Regions from separate parts of the Aerococcus sp. HMSC10H05 genome, predicted to be linked through region 1. Evidence: riboswitches for the same ligand, from Rfam matches in the RefSeq annotation. Region 1 holds a riboswitch; each other region holds the start of a gene.
The links. Region 1 has a riboswitch for FMN ahead of HMPREF3116_RS00065 (energy-coupling factor ABC transporter ATP-binding protein). Riboswitches for the same ligand answer to the same signal wherever they lie in the genome.

Region 1 (4,689 bases):
ACCAATTAGGATCTTGAAATACTTCAGCTGGTGTGCCTTCTTTCACACATGTCCCCGCATCCATCACAATCACATGGTTGGCATAAGCGGCCACATCTTCCATTTGATGCGTGACTAAAACGATTGTTAAACCTTGGTCACGGTATAAACGATCAAACATATTCATCATCTCAATACGACCTTTAGGATCTAATCCAGCTGTCGGTTCATCTAAAACCAATACTTCAGGCTTCATGGCCATTACCCCAGCAATCGCCACCCGTCGCATCTGACCCCCAGATAACTCAAATGGAGACCGTTCATACAGGCTAGGCAAAATCCCCACTGCTTCTAGAGCTGACTCAGCTTTCTTTCTGGCAGTTGCTTCATCGTCACCAAAATTCATCGGACCAAACATCACATCTTTAATGACCGTCTCTTCAAATAGTTGTCCTTCTGGAAATTGAAAGACCATGCCCACTCTTTGACGGATAGCTTTCAAGTCTTTAGGTTTAGAGTCAGCTGACACTACCGCCTCACCAATCCGTACTTGCCCTACAGTAGGTTGTACTAAAGCGTTAAGGTGTTGGGTGATGGTAGACTTTCCGGACCCTGTATGCCCGATTATAGCCGTGTATGACCCGTCTGGAATGGTCACATTAATATCATGCAGGGCCTCACTAGCAAATGGCGTGCCAGCACCATAAGTAAAACCTACATGTTCAAATGCGATTTGCATAACCATTCACCTAACCCTTCCTCATCAATATAATCACTCGGTACATCTACACCACGTTTAGCAAGTGCACGCTTTAGTTGCTCGGCAAAAGGCACGTCCAACCCTACTTCAGTCAACTTATGGCCATAAGTAAAAATATCAGCTGGTCGGCCTTCTTTAATAATGTTTCCTTCTTTAAACACCAGTATACGGTCTGCTTCCGCTGCTTCATTTAAGTCATGAGTAATTGAAATAACAGTCAAGTCATTATCTTGCTTGATATCCGCTACTACCGCCATCAACTCTTCCCGTCCTTCTGGATCTAACATAGATGTCGATTCATCAAGAATCATAATCTTTGGTGCCATAGCAATAACACCAGCAATTGCTACACGTTGCTTTTGTCCCCCTGATAAAGATGCAGGTTCCTTGTCCCGGTAATCCCACATTTTGACTCTTTTAAGAGCAGAAGCTACGCGTTCATGCATTTCCTCAACAGGTATGCCCCTATTCTCCAAAGCAAAAGCCACATCATCCTCTACAGTAGCACCTACAAATTGGTTATCTGGATTTTGAAAGACGAGGCCAATTTGACTACGAATATCCCATACGGTTTCCATAGATAGGACTTTTCCGTCTACTTCAATTGTGCCTGATTTCGCTTCTAATAGACCCACTAATAGCTTTGAAAATGTTGATTTTCCAGACCCATTATGGCCAATAATTGCTAGCCACTCACCTTCATAAATTGACGTAGATAACCCATCTATAGCGAATCTCTCGTCTGATTGGCTATATTGAAAAGACAAATCTTGAACTTGAATAATCGGTTTCGACATCTTGTTTCCTCGCTCACTTTATATATTTAAGAAAAAACTCCTCCAATGTTACTTGGAAGAGTTTGTTAAAGAAGAATAAATCAGGCTAACTTCTTTTTATCACTAGCTTGTCTCTTCTACTATACGCTTCTTCCATCCTGACTGTAACAGTCGGTACTAGAATCTCACTAGTTCAATCACCCACATTAGCCGGTAATTCGCGGACTTTACCGCCGATCGGGACTCGCACCCTGCCCTGAAGACATTTCATTTATTTTTCTTAGTTTAGTCTACTAAAATCCAACATTAAAAGCAATCATTAGATGTCAAGACACCTATCGTATCCCATTTAAAATATCTCCTAAATAGTCACTCATCATTAGCATGTACAACTATTTCAACATGCGGGTAATCACCAATAATTTGAGATACTGGGCATCGACTTTCTGCTTCATCGACGATTTCATCCGCTTTATTTTGCGCTAAGTCTATATATATATCCACCTTAAACCCAAAATATGTAATAGAGGTTTCCTGATTTAATCTGTAGTCTACCTGAATAGCCACTTCACTAGATACATCTTTGAAACCGTGACGTTTTAAGGCAATTTCTATTGTCGCATTCAAGCAAGTTGCCCATGATAAGGCAATCAATTGCTCGGGGTTTGTACCCGCTTCTTCTGGTTTCAATGGACTAGAAGTTACCACTCGCAACTCATTTTCTCCTTCAACCCAGGCCGTTCCCTTAATTCCTTGGTCATTATGCACTCGTGTTGTATATAACAACTTATCCAAATCCATATGCAAAACGCCTCCATCCTCTTGGTTATAGTCTAATATGGGTCATTATACCCCTATTTCTCCTAACAAAAAAGGCCATTGCATTTAACGCATGCAATAGCCTATCAATTTAATATTATTTTTTCAATACTTGATACATACCATTTGTCACAAATTGTAACCAAACTTGACCGCCATCAGGATTAAAGTGTACCCCATCCTGACTTAACCAAGTAGGCGCTTCAGCATGGCTAGTATAGTAATCATGCCAATCTAGTAAGTAAATTGAATCGCTATCGTCACTAGCCACTTGAGCTAAAGTTTTATTGACATCATCTGCCCAAGGGCGATCAACATGCGTATTCACGAGAAAAATCGTTTTCTCTCGACCAATTTCGTCTAAGAAATCACTGATTTGTGCTGATGTAAAGCCACCATTCGCACCTAGATCAACTAAGACGACATCCTTAAGCATGCCTTGGCTGTCTAAGCTAGTTGGATAGCCAGCTAAGGTATATAACTGACGACCAACCGCAGCATCAACAATCGCATTAGGATACAAGGTATACAAGCCTTCTGATTCGCCCACCATTAGGGAGTCGCCGATGAAAGTCACAGATAACTGATAAGCAAACCGAGCCTGGTCATCCGGAATACCTTGGTAAAATCCTAATGACGTTTCACTCAAATTCTTTTTATAAGTTGAAAGACTCGCATCTGCTTGTTTTTCTTGCTCAGCCCTTTGTTTATTCAATTCTTCAATTTTCTTGGCCTGCTCAGCAGCTTGCTGCTCTTCTACAGTCACATTTTCTGCTGGTTTAGAAATTGCAACTGCACTAGCTCCTCCAATAAATACGAAGGTAAAAGCTATGAATAAAATGCGGGTCAACCAAGGTGCTGGTTGGCTAAATAATTGATGAATCTTCGTGAAAAGACGGACTGGTTCATTGTTTGGGACTTCATTAAAAATCGGTACCGGCCATCTTTTTTCCTCTAGTAGGGCATAAGATAAACAAGAGAGGACGATAATCAAAATAACTTGTGGCCAAATACTATTGGTAAACCAATTCTGATTGGTAGGTACCATATGGAATAGCACATTGATTGGGTAATACCATAAATACATGTGGAATGTACGCTGACCTAACCATCGCAAGGGTTTAAATTTTAATAGAAAACCAACCCAAGAGCCTTTATAAGTCAACAAGCTAATCGTTACGGCAGCTAATAGGTTAAAGGCAAACATCCCACCATAATAGGTGAACGTCGACGCATCAAGCATTTTGAGCATCCCATAAGTTAGGATAGCCAATAAGCCTAATAGTACCACATCAACAATAAAGTGGTGAAAGCGACCAAATCTGTCCTTCAACCATTCAGCTAGTTGTTCCATATCCAACAATTGGGCAGCTGCTCCACCAAGAGCGATAGAAAAAAATCTCGTATCCGTTCCATAGTATACTCTTGATGGGTCCTCACCAGGTGTAAAGATCACGCCCATCAAAATGCCTGACAAAAGTGCAGCACCGAGCATGACCAAACCCGACTGCCATTTCGTTTTCGTAAATCGTCGACTAGCATTAAAGAATAAAGGCCATAGAACCATAAATTGCATATAAACAGCTATATACCAATAATGTGTTGTCAGTGATGGATGCAACATATTCGCAAAGTAAGATGAACCAGAGAGTATCTGTTGCCAATTATTGACGAATAACAAAGACGTTGTTAGATTAATACCAATATTAACCAAAAGTGGTTGCCTAAATAATAATAAATAAGTCAATCCCACCATCGTAATAACGACCATAGGCCACCAAATTTTACGTATACGCCTCCAAGTTTTCTTAAAATAAGAATCCTGGATATTCGCTTCATATTTACTCTCCATTTGACTAGTCACTAAATAGCCCGAAAGTACAAGAAAAATATCTACCCCTAAAAAACCACCAGAAACACGATGTGTTAAATAGTGATATAAAATGATACCTAGCATAGCTAAGAATCTAATTGTATCAAACTGTGAAAAGTAGTTTCTCTTCATTATCCTCGCCTCTCCATTGATCAACACGAAATTGTCGAAGCTAGAGACAATTCACGCAATTATAATACATATATTATATCGATAGTACTGGAAAAAGAGAACATCAATTTTAGGTTTTATAAAAAGTTTCCAAAAATTTAATTTCCATTGTATCAAAAAAAGTGGTTGAGCCCTAGCCTCAACCACTTTAGAAAATAAAAAAGCATATATGCTACCAAACACCTGTTGGTTAAACAACACATATGCCGAACCAATTATTCACTTATATGAATTGGCCTTGATATATTCAAAAGACTAATGGATATATTCCACTCCTAGCGAACTCATTCGCGCTAGGAGTAGATAGAGCT
Region 2 (4,689 bases), on a different contig from region 1:
TATTTTTAGTTATTTACAGCTATGTTATTTCATAGAAAAGAATAAGCAGGAATTTATTAATATTTTTATAGATAACAAGTTTTCGACTTCAAAGTATTTTAATCAGTTAGATTTTAACTTTAAATTTACAAAGCAAATTGAACAAAGATTGTTATATGTAGGTAATCGAATGCTAACTCTCGATTTGTCGAACTTTTATCATACACTATATACTCACAGTATTCCTTGGGTAATTACTGGGAAACAACAATCAAAAGCAAAACGTAGAGGAGGATTTGCGAATGATTTGGATACTTTAATTCAGAAGTGTCAATATACGGAAACACATGGGATACCAGTGGGAAATATAATTTCACGTATCATTGCAGAATTATACATGTGTCATATAGATAGATTAATGGAGGATAGAGGATATGTGTATTCAAGATATGTTGATGATATAAAATTTGTTTTTACTACTGATGCAGAAAAAGAAGCTTTTTTAACAGATTTTCATTCCCTCTGTAGAGACTTTAATCTCATACTAAATGATAATAAAACTAAAGAATATATTTTTCCTTTTGAAAATAATATTCAAAAAATAGATATATTTAATTACTTTGATGATTTTAATCAGAAAACAAAGGTTGAAAGTTGGAAAAATAGAATAAATAATTTTATAGATTTCTGTCTAATAGAAGAAGGAAAAGAAAATAAGGGAGCTATAAAGTGTATATTTTCTGTAATTATAAATAAAATGAAAGATTTAAAATTAACAGGAAGTTATATTCAAGAAATTTTACTAACGAGAGAAAATGTAACTCATCAAAATTTATATGAGAGAATTTTAGATATATCTCTAAAAGACTCTAGTTTATCTAATAAATTTCTAAATTTGACTGAAAACTTAGTAGAACTTGGAATTGACAAGAAACAAATAAAGCAGATTGTTAAAGAATATGTTTTAGAGAATGAAAAGAACTTAATTCAAAAATTAGATGATTCAGTTATTAATGGCTGGAATCAAGAAGTTTATCAATTACTTCTATATTCAGTAATATTTGATTTATCTGCTATAGCGACAGAAGAAAAATTAATTGATATTCTTTCTAAGGATCTCGATGATTACTCTAAATGTTTATGTGTAATTCTTTGGTTAAAAGAAAAGTATGAAGTTGAAAAACTTTTATCTATATTAGAGAATGTTCTGTCAGAAATTCACTTGAATTATGATGAAGGTAGCATTAGAATGCAAGAAAGATATTGGTTATTAAGATATTTCATGTATCATTTGATTCAGAATAATCTAATACCAAATCAACAACTAAATAATCATTTTTCAAAATGTAACACTAACAAAAAAAGCCAACTAGTAGAATCAGAGTTGAATAAGGACTATGTTCTCGATATTAACACTAGTATGAAGAAAAGCAAAAGAATGATTAATCAGTTTTATAAACTCTTATTAGATGAAAATGTTGCTCTAGTTGAACTAAGAACTATTGATGATGTGTTATTTGAGTTTATATAATAATTCCAAATATTAACTAACATTAAATACCCTATAATGTATATTTTCTATTCAAAATACATTTAAGGGTTTACATTTTCATTTTATTGCCGTAAGATATCACCATAAACAGTCAAATAAAATCTTCAGGGCAGGGTGTAATTCCCGACCGGCGGTAAAGTCCGCGACCTCCTTTAGTTAGGGGCTGACTCGGTGTAATTCCGAGACCGACAGTAGAGTCTGGATGGAAGAAGAGTAGAAACAAAATAAACGAATACTATTGCTATATAGTTTATTTGTGTGCCCTAGGAATCTAATTTCTAGGGCTTTTTTTCGTCACTCTGACTAGATTTTTTGTTGTTTAGAGAAAGGATGAGTGAATGAAAGACTATATGCAAGAAGCACTTGACTTAGCCAAATTAGGCCAAGGTTGGACAAGGTCTAATCCTATGGTTGGTGCAGTTATCGTGAAAGATGATCAAGTCATCGGCCGAGGTTACCATCAGCAGTATGGTGGTTTACATGCGGAAAGAGAAGCATTAAAGGATGCTAGCGAAAAAGGATATGATGTAAAAGGGGCAACCATGTATGTCACCCTTGAACCTTGTTGTCATTTCGGCAAAACACCGCCTTGTACACAAGCTATTATTGAAGCGGGTATTGAAAAAGTGGTGATTGCTGCAACTGACCCTAACCCACTAGTTGCTGGAAAAGGGATTCAGGAATTAAGAAAGCACAATATTAAAGTAGAAACGGGTCTTTTGGCTGAAGAAAGCGAAGACTTGAACCGTAAATTCAATTATTTTATGACCCACCAACAGCCCTATGTCACCATGAAATATGCCATGACCCTAGATGGGCGGACAGCTGCCTATACTGGGGATTCTAAGTGGATAACGGACAAAACTGCACGAGAGCATGTGCATTATCAACGCCACAGTAATCAAGCCATCATGATTGGTATAGGGACAGCGCTTGCTGATGATCCAATGTTAACTGTTCGAATTGATGACTTTGAAGGCATTAACCCTATCCGTATTGTTTGTGATACTAGCTTGAAGCTGCCCTTAACCAGCCAATTAGTGAAAACTGCTAAGGAAACACCAACAATTGTTGCAACAACCAATCAAAATCCACAAGATCACCAATCCTATCAAGAAGCTGGTTGTCAGTTATTAGTTGTAAAAGCAAAGAATGGCAAGGTAGATTTACTTGATTTAATCACCCAACTGGGCCAGCAAGGTATTCAAAGTATTTATGTTGAAGGTGGCTCAAAACTAAACGCGTCGCTACTTGAAGCTGGTTTAATACAAGAAATCCACACTTATATTGGACCTAAAGTTATTGGTGGTTTTAATCAGTATAGTCCTATCAGTGGTTTTGGTTTTCCAAAGATCAATCGAGCACTCACAAGTGATATCCAAGCAATTACGCCATTAGGTAAAGACCTTTTGATAGAAAGTAGGGTGGATTAAATGTTTACAGGAATTATTGAAGACATTGGCCGTATTGAAAGTATCAAGGCTATCAACAATCGTGCAGGACTTTTTTTGACCATTGCTTCTGAAAAAATAGTAGCCGATGTCAATCTAGGTGACTCTATTAGTGTGAACGGCATTTGTCTGACCGTGATGAATTACACCGATACCAATTTCCAAGTGGAAGTGATGCCAGAAACGATTGCGAAAACGTCTTTAGAAGGCATTACGCGCAATAGCCAAGTGAATCTGGAACGGGCGATGAAGGCAAACGCGAGATTTGGTGGTCATCTTGTAAGTGGCCATATTGATGGTATTGGTAAAATCACCGCAATTGAGGCAGATGGTATCGCTAATTGGTACACGATTCAAACAAGTAAAGACCTAATGCGCTATATCATTATGAAAGGGTCTATTGCGATTGATGGTACAAGTTTAACGGTTGCTGGAGCTGAAGGAGATAGTTTCAAAGTTTCCATTATCCCTCACACGAGTGAACAAACCATTTTTTCAACCTATCAAGTAGGCACTATCGTGAATTTAGAAAATGATATTGTCGGTAAATATATTGAGCAATTTACAGTGAAGGAGCGAGTTTAGATGGAATTTTCAACAGTCGAAGACGCATTAACAGCTTTACAAGCAGGTCAAATTATTATGGTTTTGGATGATGAGAATAGAGAAAATGAAGGGGACTTAATTTGTGCAGCAGAGTTTGCCACAACAGCGAATATCAATTTTATGGCAACTCATGCTAAAGGGTTGATCTGTCAGCCAATGAGCCGAGAAACTGCTGATAGATTAAACTTGTCGCCAATGGTGAATGATAATACAGACCCACATACGACCGCATTTACGGTATCCATTGATCATAAAGAGACGAGTACAGGTGTATCCGCAGTAGAACGCGGGTTAACCATGCGTGAAGTAGCAAATCCGGCTAGTCAGCCTAGTGACTTTAACCGCCCGGGACATGTTTTCCCATTAGTGGCGAAAGAGAATGGTGTGCTGGAGCGAAACGGTCATACAGAAGCAACGGTTGATTTGATGAAATTGGCTGGACTAAATCCAGTGGGAGTTTGTGTAGAAATTATGCGCGAAGACGGTACGATGATGCGCCAAGCCGAATTACTTGAGCAAGCAGAGAAATGGCAGATGCCAGTCATCACCATTAAAGGGTTACAAGATTACAGGATGAAAACTGAGCGTCATACCCACCATGTATCACAAGCTAAAATGCCGACAAAATTTGGTGAATTTACTATCCATACTTTTATCAACGACATAGATAATCAAGAACATGTGGCTTTGGTAAAAGGGGATATTTCAGGTAAGGGACAGGTCTTAACGCGTCTGCATTCTGAATGCTTAACGGGCGATGTGTTGGGATCCAACCGGTGTGACTGCGGAGAACAATTACATGAAGCTTTACGAAAAATCAACGAAGCTGGCCAAGGCGTTCTCTTATATTTAAGACAGGAAGGTCGCGGTATTGGCTTAATCAATAAGATAAAAGCCTACCAATTACAGGAAGAGGGACTGGATACTGTAGAAGCCAACCATGCTTTAGGCTTCCCCGATGATTTAAGGGAATACCATACGGCTGCACAAATGTTGGAAGAACTGGGTGTGACATCTATTGACCTGATGACCAACAACCCTGATAAGATCGCACAATTAGAGGCATCTGGCATCCAAGTAGCGAACCGCGTGAGTATTGAA
Region 3 (4,689 bases), on a different contig from region 1:
TTGTTGAAGTCGTTCATTTCGCAATTTTTCTGCATGTACTTTAGCCGATTGGTAATCAGAGAAATGATGGCCATAAAAATACAACATGGCTCCTATACTCTCTGCATATTGACCTATCTGTTGTTGTGGTAAGTCCCCGTTAAACAATTGGACTAATAACTCATCTAATAAATCAGCCTCGCCCTCTAATAATCGTCGCATTTGTTGTAGTCTAGCTGCCTCTCTTTTGTCATATAAGACGATTGAGACTGACTGCTTTTGATCCCGACCTGCCCGTCCTACTTCTTGAATAAAATCAGCCATATTTTTAGGCAAATGATAATGTAAAACAAACCGGATATGACTATGATTAATCCCCATGCCAAAAGCGGATGTAGCAAAAACAACGTCTAATTCACCTTGAAGAAATTGGCTTTGAATAATATGCCGGTCTTCTAGGCTTTTATCCCCATGATAAGAAGCTACCCGCAAATCTGTATGATCTTTCATCCATTGGTTAAGTTCTTCTAACTCACTTTTATGATGCACATAAACGATACCTGGTTTAGGTAGCATATCTAACCAGTCTTGTAGTTTATGTATTCTTACTTCATCCGATTCGATTTCATCAAACAAATAAAAAATATTGGGACGATCTACTGATTCTTTAATGAGTTGAACAGATTCATATGCTTCAAATAAGTATGATTGAATATCAGCTAATGCTGTCTGGTTAGCTGTTGCTGATAAAGCCAATGTTTTAGGATAGTTTAAGCGCTGACGTACACTTTTTAATTCAGTATATTGTGGCCTGAAATCATAACCCCATTGAGAAATACAATGCGCCTCATCAATGACCAACAAGTGAATATACATTTGTTGAATTGCATGCATCACTGGTTCTTTAAGCAGCATTTCGGGTGAAAGAAACAAGAATTGATAGTCAGATAGATGATTTAAGATATACTCTTGTTCTTGACGGTTGTAGGTAGAATTTATGGCAATACCTCTACCTAATCCCATTTGTTGCAACTGACTTACTTGATCTTGCATCAAGGATATCAGTGGCGAAATAATTAGTGTAACACCCTTTTCATGATATTGATGGATTTGATAAATTAAGGATTTGCCACCACCAGTTGGTAAGATAGCGATCACATTTTCTTGACACTCTAAGGCCTCTAAACTTGTCAATTGTCCTGGCTTAAAAGCCTGATAACCTGTCATTTCTTTAAGACGTTGATGCCAATCGATCATGATGATCTCCTTTCTGGTACACAATATGCCAATAGCGATATAACCAATACGCTTTTTCTCCAAATCTATCCTTAAAGCCTTCATAGGTTACATCTGGTTTAGTTGTTATTAAAATGCCAATATCCTTTAAGTCAAGTAACTCAACTACCAATGGTTCGATGATTTTGGGATTACTCAAAGATATCTCGATGATATGTTCTGTAATTGTAGAGAGTTTCAATCCTCTTTTAAACGCAATTTGTTCCAAGCTGTTCCCTTGATTGAACATATCCAAAGTTTCTTGTGTTGTTTGGTTCCAAATTGGAAACTGGTTAAAAAGTCCTCTGGTGAATACTTGAAGCCAATGAGTGGTATCCTCTAAAGTCTCCCCACTCAGCCAATTCTGATAGAGTTGGTCCAACACAGCTTGTTGTGTAATGACAACTGCACGTTTAGAAAGCTGATGATTTTCAGCAGCTTGTTCAAGGGTTTGTGCTGGTAATTGAGCGCCCTCAAACTGCTCAAGGAATAACAAGGCTGCCTGGTTGGGAAAATCGGTAAGGTCCTTGATTAATTGCTGGTGGAGGCTATGACCTATGGCTGTTAAATCAGCTTTATCAGCATTTTCTCTTTTTATCATTAATACAAAACTTTTGATAAATTGTTGTATATCTAAATCTTGAACAATTGGACTATAATGTGAATTTTCAGCTAGGTGATTGGATAATACTTGCAACAATAATTTAAAGGCTAGATGGTGTTTATGATGATGATTTGCAATAATTAGACCATTTCGACTGGGTAATATTTTATCAAAAATTAACTCCATAAACTCTGAATGGTTATCTTGCCGAAAAATTGCCTCTATTGAAATATAGTCTTCTACATTTTGAGTATAGGATAGCCAGACATTTTTTTGAAGTTTAGGGTACAGCCCCAAATAAGCGGTTAAATGATTCGAAAAAGCAAAAAAAAGTGTTGTAGCAGTTCGCTTGCCAATCAACACTTGGTATACAGAATTTTGAGGGAGGGCTTGGACCTTAAAAGCAATCGCCATTAATAAAGTATCCAATTCTACCCCTCCAACATTCCTATATAATATTTTTGCGTTTGTTATTTATCCTTTGGTCTCTATTATAGCAAAAAATGAGTCTATCTTCATTTTCAACGGTGTGAATATTCGAGCGTTCCAAATCGACTGACTAAAGTTGGTAAACTTTGAACTAAAACAAAGTGTGCCAATAGTGAAACCAATACGCCTTTGATCAGATTGAATGGGATAATACCCGCTAGGATATATGTTTGCATATTACCTACATCGAAGTTCATTACTTGCATGTAGAATGGCGTAATCACGAAGTAGTTTAAGATAGTCATCACAATCGTTAAAGAAAGAGTAGCTGATAAATATGCGGCAATCGTTTTTGCAAAGTTCATTTCTTTAGCTGACTTTCTACCTGAATATACTGTTACCATTTGATCTTTTAATAGATAGTATATCGGTAAGATATAGGCTATAGTAGCGATAAAGGCAGTAGCGTCTCCTATTGGAATACCCATCTCACCACCAGTGTAAATATAATGTAAGCCATTTGCAATTAAGCCAGCTGCAGTAGCTTTTTTGGGTCCCGAAATAAAAGCAACAAGTAAGATTGGCACCAATGAAAAGTCTACCTTTAAATAGGGTAACGCTGGGATGATTGGAAAACCAATAAACATCAAAATAAATGATAATGCCCCAACAATTGCAACCAATACTATTTCCTTAGTGTGATTCTTTCCCATATAAATGCTCTCCTTTTCTACTTCATGGGTCGGCACTCAAAAGTGGAAATAAAAAAACTCTTTCCACCTTCAAGGTAAAAAGAGTATAGACAAACAGCCTTTGTTCGCCCATCTTCTTCCATCCTGACTTTACAGTCGGTTCTAGAATTTCACTAGATCAGTCCCAAAATGGGAGTCGCGGACTTTACCGCCGATCGGGAATTTCACCCTGCCCTGAAGATTGCTTCAAATTTATTTTCTTACTACTCTTATTATAGCAAGTATCTTACTTATTTCAAGTATATTACTTATTTCTTCTTAGCAATCGTTAATAGCTCTTCGATTTCATGCTTCAATAAAATTCTACTATCTCCTGGTTTTAAGCCTTTAAGATCTAAAAATCCGTAGCGTTCGCGTTTTAATTTAGTAACGGGGTGTCCTACTGCTTCAAGCATCTTACGGACTTGGCGATTACGTCCTTCGTGGATAATCACCTCAATAATTGTTGTTTTTTTATCCTTATCAACAGAAAGAATTTTAGCTTGTGCAGGTGCTGTTTTACCACCATCAATTTCAACGCCACGTTCTAATTGCTTACGCTCTTCTCCAGTAATAATCCCCTCAACTTTTGCCACATAAACTTTATTAATCTCGTAACGCGGGTGCATTAAAGTATTCGCAAATTCACCGTCATTGGTTAACAACAGTAAACCGGATGTATTGTAGTCTAATCGTCCTACCGGATAAATACGCTGTTCGACATCTGGAAAAAAGTCTGTCACAACTTTACGCCCTTTATCATCTTTTACAGCAGAAATCACGCCAGTTGGTTTATAAAATACATAGTAAACTGGCTCTTCTTTATAAATAGGTACCTCGTCTACTTCAATACGATCAGAATTTGACACTTTTTTTCCTAATTCTCTAACAACTTGTCCATTAACTTTGACGCGTCCCGCCGTAATTAATTTCTCTGATTCTCGTCTAGAGGCAACTCCTGCGTGTGCCATCACTTTCTGTAATCTTTCCATTATTCAATAACTCCTATTGGTGACCTATTCTGTTGGCTCGTCTTTTGTTATTTGGTTGAATTCCTTTTGCATGGGTTCGCCATGCTCATCTATTTTAAAAAGGGTTTCTTCATCTACAGACCCATCTAACACTAAATTATGGATGTCTGGCAAGTCGTTTAAAGACTCTAATCCAAAGTATTGGTAAAAGTAAGATGTCACCTCATATATGATTGGTCTCCCCGGTGAATCTTGTCGACCCGTTTCCATAATTAAATCTCGCTCTAGCAATTTATGGATCATGTTTGACGATTGAACGCCCCGGATATCATCAATTGTCATCCTTGTCACCGGTTGTTGGTAGGCAATAATCGCTAACGTTTCTAAAGCTGCTTGTGATAGTTTTGTAGCGAAAGGAGACACCGCATATTTCTTCACTACATCACCATATGTCGCTTTTGTCACCAATTGGACCCGTTCATTAATCACTGTAATTCTCAAACCCGATTGCGGATCGTGTTGCAGACGATTTCTCAATACCATCACATAATATAAGGCCCATTCTGACTTTATTTCCAGTAAATTCGCAAGTTCATCCACAGCAATACCGTCTTCACCTGCTACGAAAAGTAAACTTTCTATCGCAGCGACTGCATTCATTCACTTTCCTCCCGTCTAATCAATTGAATATCTGCCCTTA

Region 2: linked by a shared signal. The riboswitch ahead of ribD (bifunctional diaminohydroxyphosphoribosylaminopyrimidine deaminase/5-amino-6-(5-phosphoribosylamino)uracil reductase RibD) and the one ahead of HMPREF3116_RS00065 (energy-coupling factor ABC transporter ATP-binding protein) in region 1 are both predicted to bind FMN.
Region 3: linked by a shared signal. The riboswitch ahead of HMPREF3116_RS08015 (ECF transporter S component) and the one ahead of HMPREF3116_RS00065 (energy-coupling factor ABC transporter ATP-binding protein) in region 1 are both predicted to bind FMN.

Annotation. Positions count from the first base shown of each region.
Region 1 is NZ_KV786945.1:10,763-15,451, forward strand. It holds gene HMPREF3116_RS00060 (energy-coupling factor ABC transporter ATP-binding protein) at 1-718, opposite strand, end outside; gene HMPREF3116_RS00065 (energy-coupling factor ABC transporter ATP-binding protein) at 694-1,536, opposite strand; FMN riboswitch at 1,658-1,783, opposite strand; gene HMPREF3116_RS00070 (OsmC family protein) at 1,885-2,316, opposite strand; gene HMPREF3116_RS00075 (acyltransferase family protein) at 2,432-4,339, opposite strand.
Region 2 is NZ_KV786946.1:84,711-89,399, reverse strand. It holds gene HMPREF3116_RS00860 (RNA-directed DNA polymerase) at 1-1,510, shown strand, start outside; FMN riboswitch at 1,628-1,749, shown strand; partial or broken gene ribD (bifunctional diaminohydroxyphosphoribosylaminopyrimidine deaminase/5-amino-6-(5-phosphoribosylamino)uracil reductase RibD) at 1,870-2,984, shown strand; gene HMPREF3116_RS00850 (riboflavin synthase) at 2,965-3,567, shown strand; gene HMPREF3116_RS00845 (bifunctional 3,4-dihydroxy-2-butanone-4-phosphate synthase/GTP cyclohydrolase II) at 3,568-4,689, shown strand, end outside.
Region 3 is NZ_KV787006.1:30,120-34,808, forward strand. It holds gene HMPREF3116_RS08005 (RecQ family ATP-dependent DNA helicase) at 1-1,236, opposite strand, end outside; gene HMPREF3116_RS08010 (helix-turn-helix domain-containing protein) at 1,211-2,287, opposite strand; gene HMPREF3116_RS08015 (ECF transporter S component) at 2,380-3,000, opposite strand; FMN riboswitch at 3,107-3,225, opposite strand; gene HMPREF3116_RS08020 (pseudouridine synthase) at 3,288-4,010, opposite strand; gene scpB (SMC-Scp complex subunit ScpB) at 4,035-4,649, opposite strand; gene HMPREF3116_RS08030 (segregation/condensation protein A) at 4,646-4,689, opposite strand, start outside.